One region of the Shewanella frigidimarina NCIMB 400 genome, then DNA from elsewhere that is predicted to be linked to it. Evidence: predicted binding sites of a transcription regulator. Region 1 holds the regulator's gene; each other region holds the start of a gene.
What was found. Region 1 encodes sigma-54, which starts transcription at its own class of promoters, with help from an activator protein. Its sites were predicted from a motif close to GTTGGCACGNNNNTNGNNT; they were not measured.
Positions count from the first base shown of each region.

Region 2: the regulator sigma-54 is predicted to act here: its motif matches at 3,335-3,353, upstream of SFRI_RS20535 (BON domain-containing protein).
Region 3: the regulator sigma-54 is predicted to act here: its motif matches at 2,495-2,513, upstream of hmpA (NO-inducible flavohemoprotein).

Region 1 is NC_008345.1:4,020,262-4,025,651, forward strand. Features, by position in the region: gene SFRI_RS17390 (KpsF/GutQ family sugar-phosphate isomerase) at 1-212, shown strand, start outside; gene kdsC (3-deoxy-manno-octulosonate-8-phosphatase KdsC) at 215-781, shown strand; gene lptC (LPS export ABC transporter periplasmic protein LptC) at 778-1,338, shown strand; gene lptA (lipopolysaccharide transport periplasmic protein LptA) at 1,325-1,906, shown strand; gene lptB (LPS export ABC transporter ATP-binding protein) at 1,903-2,634, shown strand; gene SFRI_RS17415 (RNA polymerase factor sigma-54) at 2,777-4,261, shown strand; gene hpf (ribosome hibernation promoting factor) at 4,287-4,574, shown strand; gene ptsN (PTS IIA-like nitrogen regulatory protein PtsN) at 4,577-5,020, shown strand; gene rapZ (RNase adapter RapZ) at 5,017-5,390, shown strand, end outside.
Region 2 is NC_008345.1:4,760,241-4,765,630, forward strand. Features, by position in the region: gene SFRI_RS20515 (LacI family DNA-binding transcriptional regulator) at 1-637, opposite strand, end outside; gene SFRI_RS20520 (C40 family peptidase) at 778-1,368, opposite strand; gene SFRI_RS21115 (TetR/AcrR family transcriptional regulator) at 1,429-2,013, opposite strand; gene SFRI_RS20530 (hypothetical protein) at 2,398-2,658, opposite strand; gene SFRI_RS20535 (BON domain-containing protein) at 2,751-3,299, opposite strand; gene SFRI_RS20540 (hypothetical protein) at 3,690-4,166, opposite strand; gene SFRI_RS20545 (sigma-54 interaction domain-containing protein) at 4,437-5,390, shown strand, end outside.
Region 3 is NC_008345.1:4,388,622-4,394,011, reverse strand. Features, by position in the region: gene SFRI_RS19010 (PP2C family protein-serine/threonine phosphatase) at 1-1,114, shown strand, start outside; gene hmpA (NO-inducible flavohemoprotein) at 1,248-2,429, opposite strand; gene norR (nitric oxide reductase transcriptional regulator NorR) at 2,616-4,196, shown strand; gene SFRI_RS18995 (DUF1499 domain-containing protein) at 4,334-5,083, shown strand; gene SFRI_RS18990 (tannase/feruloyl esterase family alpha/beta hydrolase) at 5,280-5,390, opposite strand, start outside.

The sequences.
Region 1 (5,390 bases):
GGGTTATTGATGCAGACGTGAACCTTCGAACCACTTCTATTGCTCACGTAATGACTAAAAACTGTGTTACCAGCCCTGCTGGTATTTTAGCAGCACAAGCACTGCAAATCATGGATGAAAAGAGCATCAACGGACTGATAGTCGTTAATGAAAAACATCAACCGATCGGAGCATTAAACATGCTCGATATGGTTAAAGCTGGAGTCATTTAATCATGTCAGAATCAACTTCGTTTCACCAAGGATTTTACGGCCCTGTCAGTAATGACATATGGCAGCGAGCTCAAAAAATCAAACTGTTAATCTGTGATGTCGATGGGGTATTTTCAGATGGACGTATTTACCTCAGTAATGCAGGTGAAGAACTCAAAGCGTTCCACACTCGTGACGGTTATGGTGTTCGTTCTTTGCTTACCAGTGGTGTTCATGTTGCCGTGATAACAGGACGTAAATCTAAGATTGTTGAGAACCGCATGACAGCATTAGGTGTCACACATATTTATCAAGGTATTGATAATAAATTTGAGCCTTTTGAGCAATTATTGTCTCTTTATAATGTGACTCCAGATGAAGTGGCTTACATTGGCGATGACATGGTAGACCTACCCGTAATGAAAGCCGTAGGGCTAGCTGTTTGTGTCGGTGATGGTCATCCGTTTGTCAAACAACAGTGCCATATGACAACCACTCTTAACGGTGGCCATGGCGCACTGCGTGAACTCACCGATTTATTACTCTTAAGCCAAGATAAGTTTGCCAGTGCTCATGGTATGAGTATATGAGTAGAGTTTCGCTAGGTATTATTGCTTTTTTTGGGCTTGCTTTTATATTGTACTGGCAAGCACAAATAAAACGCAGTGAAATGGATGCGGTGCAAATACGCGGTATTGAGCGCCCCGATTTTGTTGCAGATAACCTACGCACGACAGAATTCAATCAACTAGGTTTTGTCGAAAGTCGAGTCAGCGCGGAGCACATGGAGCATTACGCTTCAAGCGACATCACTCACTTTACCAAACCTATCTACCTCATTTTCCCTGAAAATGGTAAAGCACAATGGCAATTAAGTGCAGACCGTGGGCAATTGAATAAAAATACCAGCAAAGTCACATTAGAAAATAATGTTATTATTGATGCCATTGATATAGAAGAACCTCTACAGTCACTGAGTACCCAAGCCATTACGGTGGATTTAACCACTATGATAGGCACCTCACAAGAGATGGTGTACATCAAAGGTAAAGGGTTTATTATTCAAGGTTTAGGCTTGCATGCCGACTTGAATTCGCAAAAATTATCGCTACTTAGCCAGGTAGAAGGAACATATGAGCCACATTAATCGTCTCCACACTCGCGCCAATGTTGTGTTACTAAGTAGCATACTTTGCATATTGAGTTTGCCAGCCACAGCGAAACAAGGTGATCTGAAACAAGAATTGAAAATCGCTTCCGCCAGTCAGTCTGCCGACATTAAGAACAATCAAATTGTTTTTAATGGTCCGGTGACAATTGTCCAAGGCACGATTAATATCAATGCAGATCAGTTACGGGCGTTTACCCCTGAAAACAGCACCAGCAAGAGATTAATTGCTACTGGCACCCCTGCTACATTTTCACAAGAATTAGATGACGGTAAAATTGGTACTGCAAGTGCTAACGAAATTAGCTATGACCTTGCCACCACTACACTCACATTGACTGGCAACGCCAAATTGGATCAATCTGGTAGCCAGGTTACCGGTAATAAAATCAAGTACAACATCAGTGCTCAAGAGCTGATTGCCGAAAGTACTGGTACAGGACAAGATCGGGTAATCACCATCATTCAACCAGAGAATTTCCAAGACGAGTCGGCGCCAAAGCAAAAGCTCCCTAAAATCCCTGTTAACAAGCAGATCAAACCATGACCCAAATTACCTTAACCGCTGAAAATCTAGCAAAAAGCTATAAAGCTCGTCAGGTTGTTAAAGATGTGAGCTTAACGGTTAAAACCGGCCAAATTGTCGGTCTTTTAGGCCCTAATGGTGCAGGTAAAACAACCACCTTTTATATGGTTGTCGGCTTAGTAAAAAGCGATAAAGGTCGGATATTAATTGACGATGACGACCTTACTGCCGATCCAATGCATTTGCGCGCCCGCAAAGGTATAGGTTACTTACCACAAGAAGCCAGTATTTTCCGCAAGCTTACCGTTTACGACAACATAATGGCCGTACTGCAAACTCGCAAAGAGCTCAGTACAGACCAACGTATTGAGCAACTTGAGCATCTACTCGAAGAATTCCACATTACTCACATACGCGACAGCCAAGGCATGTCGTTATCGGGTGGCGAACGTCGTCGAGTTGAAATTGCGCGCGCTTTAGCTGCTAATCCAAAATTTATTTTGCTTGATGAGCCTTTTGCTGGTGTTGATCCTATTTCGGTCATCGACATTAAAAAAATCATCCAACAACTTAAAAATCGGGGTTTAGGGGTATTAATTACCGACCATAACGTACGTGAAACGCTAGACGTTTGTGAGCGGGCCTATATCGTTAGCCAGGGTAATTTAATCGCCGAAGGCACACCTGATGAGATATTAAGTAATCAACAAGTTCGTGCTGTGTACTTAGGTGAACAATTCAAGCTATAGTTACTTTACTGGCCTTTAGTCTAGCTAACTCATTTCATTGAACGATACCTAAACAACGTTAAATGTCATTGATGTATATGGCAATCCATTACAGTTTCGAGATTGTCATTTTTATTGAAAATCATCTAGGGATAAGCGGTAAATGAAAGCGTCACTCCAACTTAAAATGGGTCAACACTTAACCATGACCCCACAATTGCAGCAAGCCATTCGCTTACTGCAATTATCGTCATTGGAGCTACAGCAGGAAATCCAACAAGCATTAGATTCAAATCCATTGCTTGAAATAGAAGATGAGTTTTCTGAAGCAAAAGACTCCTTAAAGGAAAATCGCGACCAAGCGGATACCGACTTTAGTGACAACAGCATTGTTAATGTCGAAAAAGATACTTCCACTGTCGACATTGCAGAATCCATGACCAAAGAAACCATGGATGATTTAGCCATGGATACCACATGGGACGAAGTGTACACAGCCTCACCAATGTCAGGTTCAGGCAGTGCGAGCATGCGCGATGACGACATGCCCTTTCAAGGTGAAACGACCGAAGGTTTGTACGAACATTTAGAATGGCAAAAAAATCTTACCCCATTTTCAGACACTGATCTCGCCATTGCCACCGCCATTATTGATGCCATAGATGAACGCGGTTATTTAACCCAAAGTACCGAAGATATTCTTGAAGCCATGGGTGATGAAAATGTGGAACTTGATGAAGTTGAAGCGGTATTAAAACGCGTTCAACACTTTGACCCTGTTGGTGTTGCTGCACGTGATTTAAGTGAATGTCTATTTATTCAATTAGCACAATTCTCTAACGACACACCACATATCGATAATGCTCGTTTGTTAATTAAAGGCTATTTAGATTTAATTGCTGGCCGTGATTTCAGATTATTGATGCGTAAAACAAAACTAAAAGAAAATGAATTACGTGACGCAATCACTCTAATTCAGACACTCAATCCTCGTCCTGGTTTATTAATTACCCCAATGGATGATGAATACGTTATTCCCGATGTCACTGTATTAAAGAAAAATGGTCGCTGGGTTGTAGAGTTAAACCCAGACAACATGCCTAAAATTGGTGTTAATCAGCAATACGCGGCCATGGCTAGAGGCAGTAAAAACCCGTCGGATAGTCAATTTATTCGAGGCCATCTGCAAGAGGCTAAATGGTTTATTAAAAGTATTGAAAGTCGCAACGATACTTTACTTAAAGTGGCAAATTGCATTGTACAATTTCAGCAAGGCTTTTTTGAATATGGCGAAGAAGCCATGAAGCCTATGGTGCTCAATGATATTGCGGAAGCAGTAGAGATGCACGAATCGACCATTTCACGAGTCACCACACAAAAATATATGCACACCCCACGAGGGTTGTTTGAACTAAAATACTTCTTCTCTAGCCATGTCAGTACTGACGATGGCGGGGAATGCTCATCTACAGCCATTCGTGCTTTTATCAAAAAGCTGGTTGCCGCAGAAAACCAGAAAAAACCACTGAGCGACAGTAAAATGGCTCAGCTTCTGGCAGAACAGGGCATAAACGTTGCGCGTCGTACGATTGCAAAATACCGTGAAGCAATGATGATCCCGCCCTCAAACCAACGTAAGAGTTTATAACCTACTAGGCAATGGAGGATTTTTTATGCAAATAAGTCTGACTGGACATCATGTCGAAATCACAGAATCTTTACGTGAATACGTCCAAGGTAAATTTTCAAAGCTTGAACGGCACTTCGATCAGATCCATAATGTACACGTTGTGCTCAATGTAGAAAAATTACAACAAAAAGCAGAAGCTAAAATCAACGTTAATGGCGCAGAGATTTTCGCAATGTCAGAAAATACTGATATGTATGCTGCAATAGACGCCCTGATCGATAAACTCGACCGTCAGGTAATTAAACACAAAGAGAAGAATACAAAACACTAACGATGGAACTTTGTACCATTCTGCAGCCGGAATGCACTACCTGTGCCACACCGGGCAGTAAGAAAAAAGTACTGGAACTCATCAGCAATTTAGTCGCTGCCCAGTACCCAACCCTGTCTTCGCAAGAGGTTTTTGAAAGCCTGTTAGCGAGAGAGAAAATGGGTAGCACAGGTATAGGAAATGGCATTGCGATACCTCATGGTCGATTAACGACCATCGATCACCCTATCGCGATATTTATTAAATGTGAAGAAGCCATTGCCTTTGATGCAATCGATAAACAGCCCGTGGATCTTTTATTTGCTTTGTTAGTACCTGCCGACCAGTGCCAACAACATTTAGGCACGTTATCAAGCATGGCCCAAAAGTTAAGCGATAAGCAAATATTGAAACAGCTTCGCAAAACTCACGACGCAACAGAACTTTATCAGGTTATTACTGCATGAAACTTGTCATAGTATCGGGACGTTCGGGCTCAGGAAAATCCGTTGCCCTGAGAGTATTAGAAGACCTAGGATATTATTGTGTTGATAATTTGCCTTTACCACTTATTGGCACATTATTAGCCCAGCTTAAGGGTAGCAATGATTTGGTTGCGATTAGTGTTGATGTTCGTAACATTGCAGAACAAGGTAAAGTGCTTCAAGACCAATTGGCACTACTTGAGAATGACACTGAAATTATCAGCTTCTTTTTAAATTCCAATGACAAAGTATTGCTTAAACGTTACAGCGAAACACGTCGATTACACCCATTATCTAAAAATCATATTTCACTACAAGAAGCGATCAAATTAGAAGGCCGTTTACTCGAACC
Region 2 (5,390 bases), 740 kb from region 1:
GCTGATGCGCTACTGAGGTATCGATTTCCATAGAATGAATATCATACACGCGGCAGGTTAAGTGAGTATCGAGCAAGCGTAATCCAAGAATTGCGACGTGATCTTGCTCAGATTGAATAGCCAATTTAGCCACTTCATAGGCACCGGCTTTATTGTCGATACTCACCGAAGCACTGCGATGAATATTAAAGTCGACTGTGACTACTTTTTTACGGATTTTTTTTAATTGCTCAGCCAATAAACGGTTGCGAGGACGACCATAACAAATAAAGCCATCGACAAAATCATTTACGCTATTCACATTGTCAGAACTGCCAGAAAACAACAGTAAATTAATTTTATGTTGCTCAAAAACGGCCGCAACACCTTTCATAAACTTACTGGCCACAGGATCTGACACCATGTATTCAATACTGTCCGATAATACCAATGCTACTGTATCAAATTTGCCACGCCTTAAAGATTGCGCGGCTTTATTGGGTCCAAAATATCCTAGCTCGTTACAGGCAGCTAGAATGTCTATACGGCGTTTTTCCGACAGCTGATCTGGACGATTAAACGCATTAGATACCGTCGCATTCGACACACCTAATTCTTTGGCAATACTTTTTAAGGTCCAATGCTTGGAGTCTGGCATAACGGGTCCGTTTACGTCGTGGTTTTAGCCTATATAGCTATACATAACATGAATGTATCGATGCAAGTCGATGAAAAAACTCAGATGTTGGCCTAGCGTTGAAGCGAAAAACCGCCCCAGCGAGTTAGACTGTTACCAAATTATAAATCGTCTTGCTGCTGAACATGCTCAACCAAGCTGGCGATCGACATATTTTGTTCAACTGTTGGTTTTTTTAAGCGTTTTGCAAACCAAAAACGAGGCTTCCAATAGATATTATTTAAACTCGAAATTTTTACCCCTTTTTTAGTCGAGGCATGTAAAAATCGGTCATTGCCCATGTAAATACCGACATGACGAACGGTTCGATTGGTTTTAAAAAAAACTAAATCGCCAGTCTGTAACTGATTACGCGGTACTTCTTTGCCTAAAATACGTTGAGAGTTCACAGTACGAGGCAACTTGTCGCCAACAATATTCAGGTAGGCTAAATACACAAACCCTGAACAATCTACGCCATTTCTACTCAGGCCACCTAAACGATATGGAGTGCCTTTCCATTGGTTATGAAAACTCAATAGGTTTGACTCACTCCACTTGGGAGGTTCTGGCTTAAGCATGGGAGGAACCACCACGGGCTTAGGTGCGACAACCACAACAGGAGAAGACGCACACGCAGACAACAACAGCACTAAACAACTAAACAATAATCTTTTAGCCAATTCAACCCACTCCAAACCCCGAAAAATCATCCGAAATATAAATTCTTTGTTCGTAATACACAATCAAAATAACCGCTGCACCGCTTAGTGTTAACGAGTCATCATTTGCATGCACTGCACTAAAGCCCGTTTAGCCGCCATTTTATCGACTTTAATTTGGCAGCGTAGCATAGTTCCTTGCCAGTTTGACCAAAAAACACTCGCCAATGTTGATGCCGGTAAGTCCGCACGAATATGTCCTTGTTGTTGCCCTTGCTGAATAAGTGCACTCAATAAGGCGATCCATTGATCATAAAGCTGATTCAAGGTTTGATGCAGTAACGGCGACAGGCTACTGACCTCAACCATTAAGTTACCCATCAAGCAGCCACGCGGTTCACTGCCACTAAACAGCTCATCAATCAGTTGATGATATCCATTTAGCACAGTAGACAAATTGGCTTTAAAATTCACGCCTGGATCGATAGCGATAGGTTGAATGCGCTGCTGGAAATAATGTTCAGCCACAGTTGCAGCAAACGCTTCTTTACTGGCAAAGTAATGATAAAAAGAACCTTTAGGAATACCCACTTCGTCGAGAATTAATTTAATACCTACTGCGCTATAACCGTGTAACGCAAAAAGCTTTTCACCTACGACGCATATTGACTGTCTACTCGCTGCACTTTTATTCATTTACCCTCCATTTTTTAGTGATAGGATAAACAAGAATAGACCAGTCGGCTAATTTTAGTTACTGATAAGCTAAAACATGCGCTTTTATCTTTAGATGATTCAACAAAATTGTCCCATCAATGCTCTATTTCTGGATCAATCCATCATCTCTATACGCAACCAAAATATGTTTCCGACAAAGCTTAAGATCAGTAGTGGACTTTGAAAAACCATGTTCTATCAGCACCACGGCATTAAATGCAGCTGTAACCACGCAGGCTTTTCAACATAACGTAATGACTATCGGCCAGATTTCTTATAAGCAAAAAATCTACCCAAGATGGAACAGAAAAAACATTCAATATATGGGTAAATACTGCTTGTACCACCCTGAATAAAACGGAGTTAACCACTATGGGTATTATTGGCTATCGACTCTTTCAATAACTGCATATTTTCATCACGCTGATCAGAATAGCTATTATCCATATGCTCATCGACTAGCTGTTCACAACGCTTTTGGGCTTCATATTGCTTGAGGGGATCCACTTCTTTATCAGTTTGCGCTTGGCACAATACATTGCCACAGCCAGATAGTAACAACACACTTGCCAACGCTAGCCACGACATGACATTTAACAGCGGTTTTATCACATGGTTTGTCATAGAAAAGAGCATCCTTAAGTCACCACTTCACATACTTATTTTAGGCATAAAAAAACCAGCCCGAAGGCTGGTTTTAAGTATAACCGAATAAATTATCCTGTTACACGTAACTCATCGACTACATCTTTAACGTCATCGGTATTTTTAGCGATGGTTAATGCTAAATCACGTTCTGCATCGCTCGACACAGTACCTTTTAAGGTCACGACACCATGTGCGACATCAACGTTAATATCGGTGCCCGACACGTCAGCGGAGAATAGTAATCGCGTTTTCACTACGGTAGCGACTTTCGAATCGGTTAGTGATTCACTTAAATCCTTGCTGTCTTTATCATTGTGCTTCATCACCGAAAGCTCATTGTTAACGTCTTTCACGCCATCTAAGCTTCTAATTAACTCTCCGGCAAGTGACTTATCAACACTGCTGTTAACTTTACCTGTTAGGGTCACGTTACCATCATGTACGTCGGTATTAATATCAAATGAATTCAGATTAGTATTTAACAAAAGTGTGGTTTCAGCTTTACCATCGATCCACGCATCTTTTGCATCATCTTGCCAATCTTGTGCTGCATTTGCACCAAATGCCATTGAACCTAACACAATGCTCATTACTACTGATAATGTGGTCTTTTTCATAAAGTTTTCCTCCGTTGTTAATCTCAAGGATTATAATGCGCGAACCATGCCAACTTCCATAACCAACTGTTAAAGTTAACAATAACTGGTTTTAGCGTTTATTTTAATAAACTTTATGGACAACGATATCGGACTTTTTTACCGACACTAGGTAAATTTTTCATCGTCGCAATGGGTGTTAATGGATCTCAATGTAGATTCGCAAAATCAACCTGATATCTCATTCAATAAACTCTCTAAATATTGAGACTATGGCTTATTCAATAGGCACAAGAGCATTATGTTGCCAGTCAGAAAAACACGCGCTAGCCACAAATTAACAGCACCTCGAATACTAAAAAGCGCATGACAATATTGATTATCATGCGCTTTTTTAGTGCGTGCATATGACTAGGTATGAACAACGGAGAGATTTTTCATAGTGTCACAGCTCATTTGTAACCAAGCAATACCTTCGGCAAGTTGGCTAGCAACACGCTGATTTTTAGTTTTTCTAGCTGCTTGCTTTAAATGAACCAAGACTTGTTGTTCCGTTTCAACCAATACCGCTATCACTTGGGGTAACGGCTGCTGTTGTATAACTTGTTCGGCCTTAGCATAGTGGCGACGTGAGGATTGTTGATGGTAAGTTTGGCTATCTATCGGCCTTGCTTGGCTTGAACGCACCACGCTAAACAATGGTGTTAAACGATCCAGCATGCATTTTCGAATGTCGGCCATGTGGATAAAAATTCGTTTGATGTTGTAATCGTCGGTCCCCAATGTGGCTTGGACATAAAATTGTTGTCCTTCCTGGCATAAATCAATAGCCTCATGCAATAGCCATACATCGGACTCAGCCTGTTCGTCTCGAGTAAATGATTTCAATGTAAATCCTCCTGCATTCGATAATTTTACTGGCACTTTGTTGGATGGGTTGTGTAACATATACGGGTACAGCACACCTTATTAAGCAAAAACTAAACCATGAACACCCCATGTACATGGGCAAAAATTAATTAACCTTCTAATAGTTAAAGTTATTATAATTTGTCCGGGTCTGAGTTAATTACCTAATTACACGGAATGATTACTTGTGATTGTCAACACGACATCACTGGTAAACATTAGACTTAACACCACAGGGAGTGAATCGGTATGCCACGTCCAACACTTTTTTATCATCTACACCGTCGTCAAGAAGGTGAAGCACGACTCCTTGCCTTGCCGAGTTGTCAGCACTTTAATAAGATTGCTAGTTCAGTTGACCAGCCCTGGTTAGACCAACTGCACAGTAACTCGATAGATGTTGCGATCATTGAATTATCACAGTTAAGCCAACTAGAATACGCAGAGTTAACTGACAGTGCGTTAATGTCGGATATTGAGTTCATCTTCTTAAGCGAAGGTAAACCGAATCCTAACTTAGATCATTTAATGTCAAAAAGTGCTGGTTACCATTTTCGCCAGCCTTACGATGCCGATGCAATTAACGATACCTTAGAAGACTTTGCCCAAGACTTGCAGTCGCAATCGACTAAGTTAAAACAGCCCCTTTCGAGTGAACTAGACCAATACGGTTTATTGGTTGGTTCATCGCGGTCAATGCACAAGTTGTATCGTACTATTCGCAAAGTTGCCGTCACCGAAAGCAACGTACTTATTGTCGGTGAAAGCGGTGTCGGTAAAGAGCTTGTAGCCAACACGATTCATTTGGCCAGTAACCGAGTCAATCAACCGTTTATCGCCATCAACTGTGGCGCATTAAGCCCTGAATTGGTCGACAGCGAACTGTTTGGCCATGTAAAAGGCGCTTTTACCGGTGCTCATCGTGATCACCGCGGTGTGTTCGAGCAAGCTGAAGGTGGTACCTTATTTCTTGATGAAGTCACCGAAATGCCATTGGAACATCAAGTCAAATTGCTACGCGTACTCGAAAACAATGAATATCGTTCTGTTGGCTCACAACACCTTAAAAAAGCCAATGTTCGCATTGTGGCTGCAACTAATCGCGATCCAGCTGACGCTATTGATGCTGGCCGTTTTCGCGAAGATTTATACTTTCGTTTAGCGCATTTTCCTATCCACGTGCCACCATTACGCGATCGTAAC
Region 3 (5,390 bases), 370 kb from region 1:
ATTATGGTTTAAAACCAATTTGGCGGTCACATTAAGTGAGTTCCATTATTACTTAATTAAAAAAAACGGCCAAGTTAGTTGTAATTTTTCATCCTTGTGCGATGAGCATTACAGTAGGCTCTATCAACAATTTCAAGCATTGTCGTTTCAACACAGTATTGCAGAAATTTTGCCATTAAATGACGATGGTAAAGTGTGCTGGGCATTGCCTTTTGGTAAAGAATCGAGCTTGTTTGACTGTATCATTCTGCTCGATTTACCTGAAGGAACTGAATCTCAGCATGTTAGCTCGTTGTATTTTAAGCTTTTGTATCAGTTAAAAAGTTTTCAGTTTTCCGAAGCCTCATCGCAACTTAATGCTGCCCAAGTGTGGATCCGCGACGAGATAGAGGAAATTTCACGCTTACAACAGTTGATGTTGCCAGACAAGAATATCGAACTCAGTTCTGTCAAAATGGCTTACACCTATAAAGCGATGAAAGGTGCTGGCGGCGATTATTTAGACATTGTCGATCTTGGCAAAACTCGCCCTGAAGCCCAAGGCGATATCGGAATGATTATTGCCGACGTATCGGGCCATGGCCCTGCTGCTGCTGTAGAAACGGCAATGATAGATGCTATCTTACGTACCTTTGAACCGAAAGATTTAAGCAGTAGTTCTTCTGAAGTACTTAATTATATCAATCAGCATTTCTTCACTAAAAAGCCACGCGGCAGTTTTTTAACCGCCACAGTATTACGTTATAATTTCAACGAAAAAGAACTGGTTTATGCTAATGCAGGTCATCCTCATGCCTATTTGAAAAAAGCCAACAGGCTGGTTGCCCTAGATCAAGGCGGTATTCCTATTGGGGTGTTGCGTGAGCAAAACTGGGATACTTACCGGGTCAGTGTTGATGTGGGTGATATCTTGTTTGTGTATACCGATGTGGTCATCGAAACACAAAATGCTCACAAAGAATTATTTGGTTTCGATCGCTTAGAAAAAGCCATCAGCGCAGCACCTGACGAACCCGAGGCTATGCTGGAATTTCTTGAGCAGAAAATGAAAAAGTTTTGTGGTTTTTCTGAATTTCAGGATGATTTGACCATGTGCGCAATCCAGTTTATTTAAGATCATTCACTCGATATTTTTAACGAGTTGAATCGCTGGTGGAATGACGAGTTGGATGACGATATTCCATTTTAATTCTACAGGTTAATAAAAATCCCTGACCTAATGGTCAGGGCTTTTGTTTGTTGGGCTATTAAGCGGTTAATGCTTCAGCTGGACCAAAGAATTCATAATGAATTTGGCTTGCTGGTACACCTAAGCTGGTGGCAATGGCCAATGCTGCTTTCATAAAACCAGTAGGGCCAAGCAGATAGAATTCTACATCGCGGTCTGCTGGTAGCTGCTCTGCAATCAATGATGCGTCAATGAACCCAGTGGCATGAGGCTGGCAATGTTGTTCTGGCTGGCTGTATATATACAAAGGTTTGATGTGGTCATGTGTTGAGGCTAGTTGATCTACATGGTGTTTAAACGCATGGACATCACTATTAATGGCCGCATGAATAAAGCGAATATCACGTCCTGAACCGGCTTCAGTATTGAGCATACTAATCGCAGGAGTAATGCCCACACCGCCAGTGAGTAAAATTAGCGGTTTGGTATTTTTGCGTAAGGTGAAATCGCCACTTGGGGCACGTAGTTTCACTTTATCACCTAGCTGAATGTTGTTATGTAAGTGATTTGATACCACACCATTAGGTTCACGCTTGACGCTAATTCTTAAATAATCTTTGCCTGTAGAGTCAGATAAGCTGTAATTACGGCGCATTGATACACCGTCGATATCATCAAATACCAAGGTCAGAAATTGCCCAGCTTCAAAGTTTGGCAACCCTTGGTTATCAAATGGCTGAAAGTAGAATGAGGTAATTACTGAGCTTTCATCCACACGTTTGACTAAAATAAAGTCACGTTCGCCACGCCAGCCACCTTGTTGTTGTTCTTTAGCTGTATAAATTGACTCTTCCGCCGCAATCAATATGTTGGCTAATTGGCCATAAGCTTTGGTCCAAGCATCAATCACTTCGTCTGTTGCAGCATCACCGAGTACGGCTTTAATGGCTTGTATTAAACAACTGCCAACAGCGTCATATTGTTCAGGTAAAATGCCTAATGCAACATGCTTTTGAACGATTTTACTGACGGCTTCGCTTAGGTTACCGAGCGCATCAATATTGGCACCATAAGCAATCACAGCGTTAGCAAGTGCTTTAGGTTGAGTACCTTTACCTTGGTTAGTTTGATTGAAATAAGGCAATACTTCAGGATGCTGTGCAAACAGTAATGGATAGAAATGGCTGGTAATGTCATTGGCGTACAGTTGTAACGCGGGAACAGTGGCCTTAATTATTTGAACAGTTGCAGTGTCTAACATTCGTGATTCCTCTTAGGGAGTAAAATAGCGATAAGCTTCAATCAATTACCTTGTATATGCAGACATTACACATAACGTGCCAACATTTATCCAGCTGATTTCAAACATATAAATTATATAAAGGTTAATTTGACCTAGATCAATATATATGTCAAATTAACCTAAATTGGGTTAATTTGACATATTATGAATATTGTTCCCTTTATCGACATTGTAGAAGACTTAAATCGTGACCTGATAAAATCGGAGCGTTACTTACGGCTGATTTTAGCGATTCAGCGCGCTATCCCATGCGACGTAGTGGCCTTGTTGAAACTTAAACATGATCATTTAGTGCCAGTAGCCGTTGTAGGGCTAAAGCAGCAAGCCCTCGCCAGACAGTTTTCGATTAACCACCATCCACGCTTACAGCAAATTTTAGCTAACCCACATATTACCCGCTTTGATGCCGACTCAACGCTGCCCGATCCCTATGACGGTTTAGTTGATGATGGCAGTGAACAATTGCACGTGCATGACTGTATGGGCAGTACCATTTATATCGATGGTAAAGCGTGGGGCGTTTTAACTTTAGACGCCATGAAAGCCGGTAGCTTTGATTCGCTTAACCCAACCGAAACCCGTGCTTATATTGCCGCTGTGGCCGCTGCGATTAGTACCAGTGAACATATTGAAGCGTTAGAAGTTCAAGTGGAACGTAATCATCAAGTGGCGCAGTGCATGTTAGCGACTGCTGGCCCGTCGAGTATTATTGGTAACAGTGTCGCAATTACGGATTTATTGTCAGAGATAAATACCGTTGCTGTCAGTGATCTATCAGTATTAATCACTGGCGAAACTGGTGTGGGTAAAGAGCTGGTTGCCAAAAGTATTCATCAGCAATCACGTCGCAGTGAGCAACCGCTAGTGCAAATTAACTGTGCTGCATTGCCAGAAAGCATTGTTGAAAGTGAACTCTTTGGCCATGTAAAAGGCGCGTATTCTGGTGCGGTAAGTGATCGTCGTGGCCGCTTTGAATTAGCCGATGGTGGGACGCTATTTTTAGACGAAGTGGGTGAGTTACCGCTTGCCGTGCAAGCTAAGTTGTTACGTGCGCTGCAAAATGGTGAAATTCAACGTGTCGGCAGCGATAATATCATCGTAGTAGATGTCAGAATTGTTGCCGCAACTAACCGTAATTTACAGTTAGAAGTCAAAGAAGGTCGCTTTAGGGCTGACTTATATCATCGCTTGAGTGTGTATCCTTTACCTGTACCACCATTACGCGAGCGTGGTAAAGACGTTATTTTACTGGCAGGCTATTTTTTAGAAAAAAGCCAACATCAGCTTGGCGTCGCGAAACTAAGATTGCAACAAACAGCGATTGAGCAGTTAACCCAATACCATTGGCCAGGCAATGTGCGCGAGTTAGAACACTTACTCAGCCGTGCTGCGTTAAGGGCTATTAGCGAGCAAGGGCGTCATGCCAGCATTATTAGCATTAGCCGTGTTCATCTCGGTTCAGAGTTTGTTGTGAGCCATACAGTAGCACCAGCAATAGCCGAGGTTGATATTATCAACGACAATAATGCCGCAGCCGCATTATCGCAGGTGTTAACCCTTGGACTACGCGATTCTACCGATGAGTACCAACGACAAATAATACAAACGGTATTAGCGACGGAACGAGGTAATTTAGCCGCTGTCGCCAGAAGTTTACAGCTGGATAGAAGCAATTTAATTCGCACAATGCGTCGTTTAGGACTTGATCCAAATGCGGCATATTAATCGTAAGGTATAAACCTAAAATAGGTTGTGTGAATAGCCTGTAATCGAAAATATATTATCGATGAACAGAAATTTATTCCGACAAAAACAGGTCAGTATAAGTTGGGTTAATTAGGGTCTTCTAAAGGATGGATGTTATGCAAAAACGTAATATAGGCAATATCGCATTGATCGTTGCCATCGTCTCTGTCGCGATTACGGCTTTGATGGTGTTTGGCTCGTCGTTGGGATTGTGGGACCCAATTGTCGGCTTTATGGCCAGCCGTAATTACAATAACCTGTTGGGTTATTTAGTGGTGGTGGTGGCGGTGCTGGCATTAGGTACCAGCTTTACCATTAAGCAAGACAGTAACGCTAAAGGCAAAGGCATATTAACCTCTACAATAGCGTTATTACTGGGCTTAGCTATATTGTCGCCAAGCATTATGGCGTTGGTTATCAAGCCAGTGAAATACCCACCTATTCACGATATTACTACCAACACTCAATCACCACCGCAGTTTGAGTTTTTAACTGACAGCCGAATTGGCGCTAAAAATAGTCTGGTTTATGGCGGAGAAGAGGTTGCCGCACAACAACGACAAGCTTTCCCTAATATCCAACCAATTGCGACAGACTTATCGGTAGAAGCGGCTTATCAAAAAGCATTAACGGTCGCTAAAACCATGGGCTGGACCATTGTAGCTCAAGACCCAAAAGCACTGCGCTTTGAAAGTACGGCAACAACGCCCTTTTTCAATTTTGCAGATGATGTCGTTATCGTTGTTTCTTCGCTAGAGCAGGGCAGTCGTATTGATTTACGCAGCGTCTCGCGGATTGGCATTGGTGATGCGGGAGTGAATGCAAAGCGTATTCAAGAATTTAGTCAGCGGTTCTCTGAGTCTTGAATAAATTAAGTGGTAGGTTTTAACCAATAAAAAGGAGCATAAAATGCTCCTTTTTTGTTTACCTCTAAATGAAGCTGTGCCCAAAACGCATTCCAGTGATGGACATCTAGCGCCACAATCTAGCTCAACAATCTAGGTGCGCCATGATGTGGCCCTGTTGTCATTATTACTGCGGGGCTTATTGCTCAGCGGCTCATTATTTAGGCGTCACGCAGGTAAAGTTAATCGCCTCTTCCATGTCGCCTGTGCCGCTATAGGTTGCCACTTTTGGGAAAGGGCATAGTGGTCTTGTGCGAGTTTTAGACCA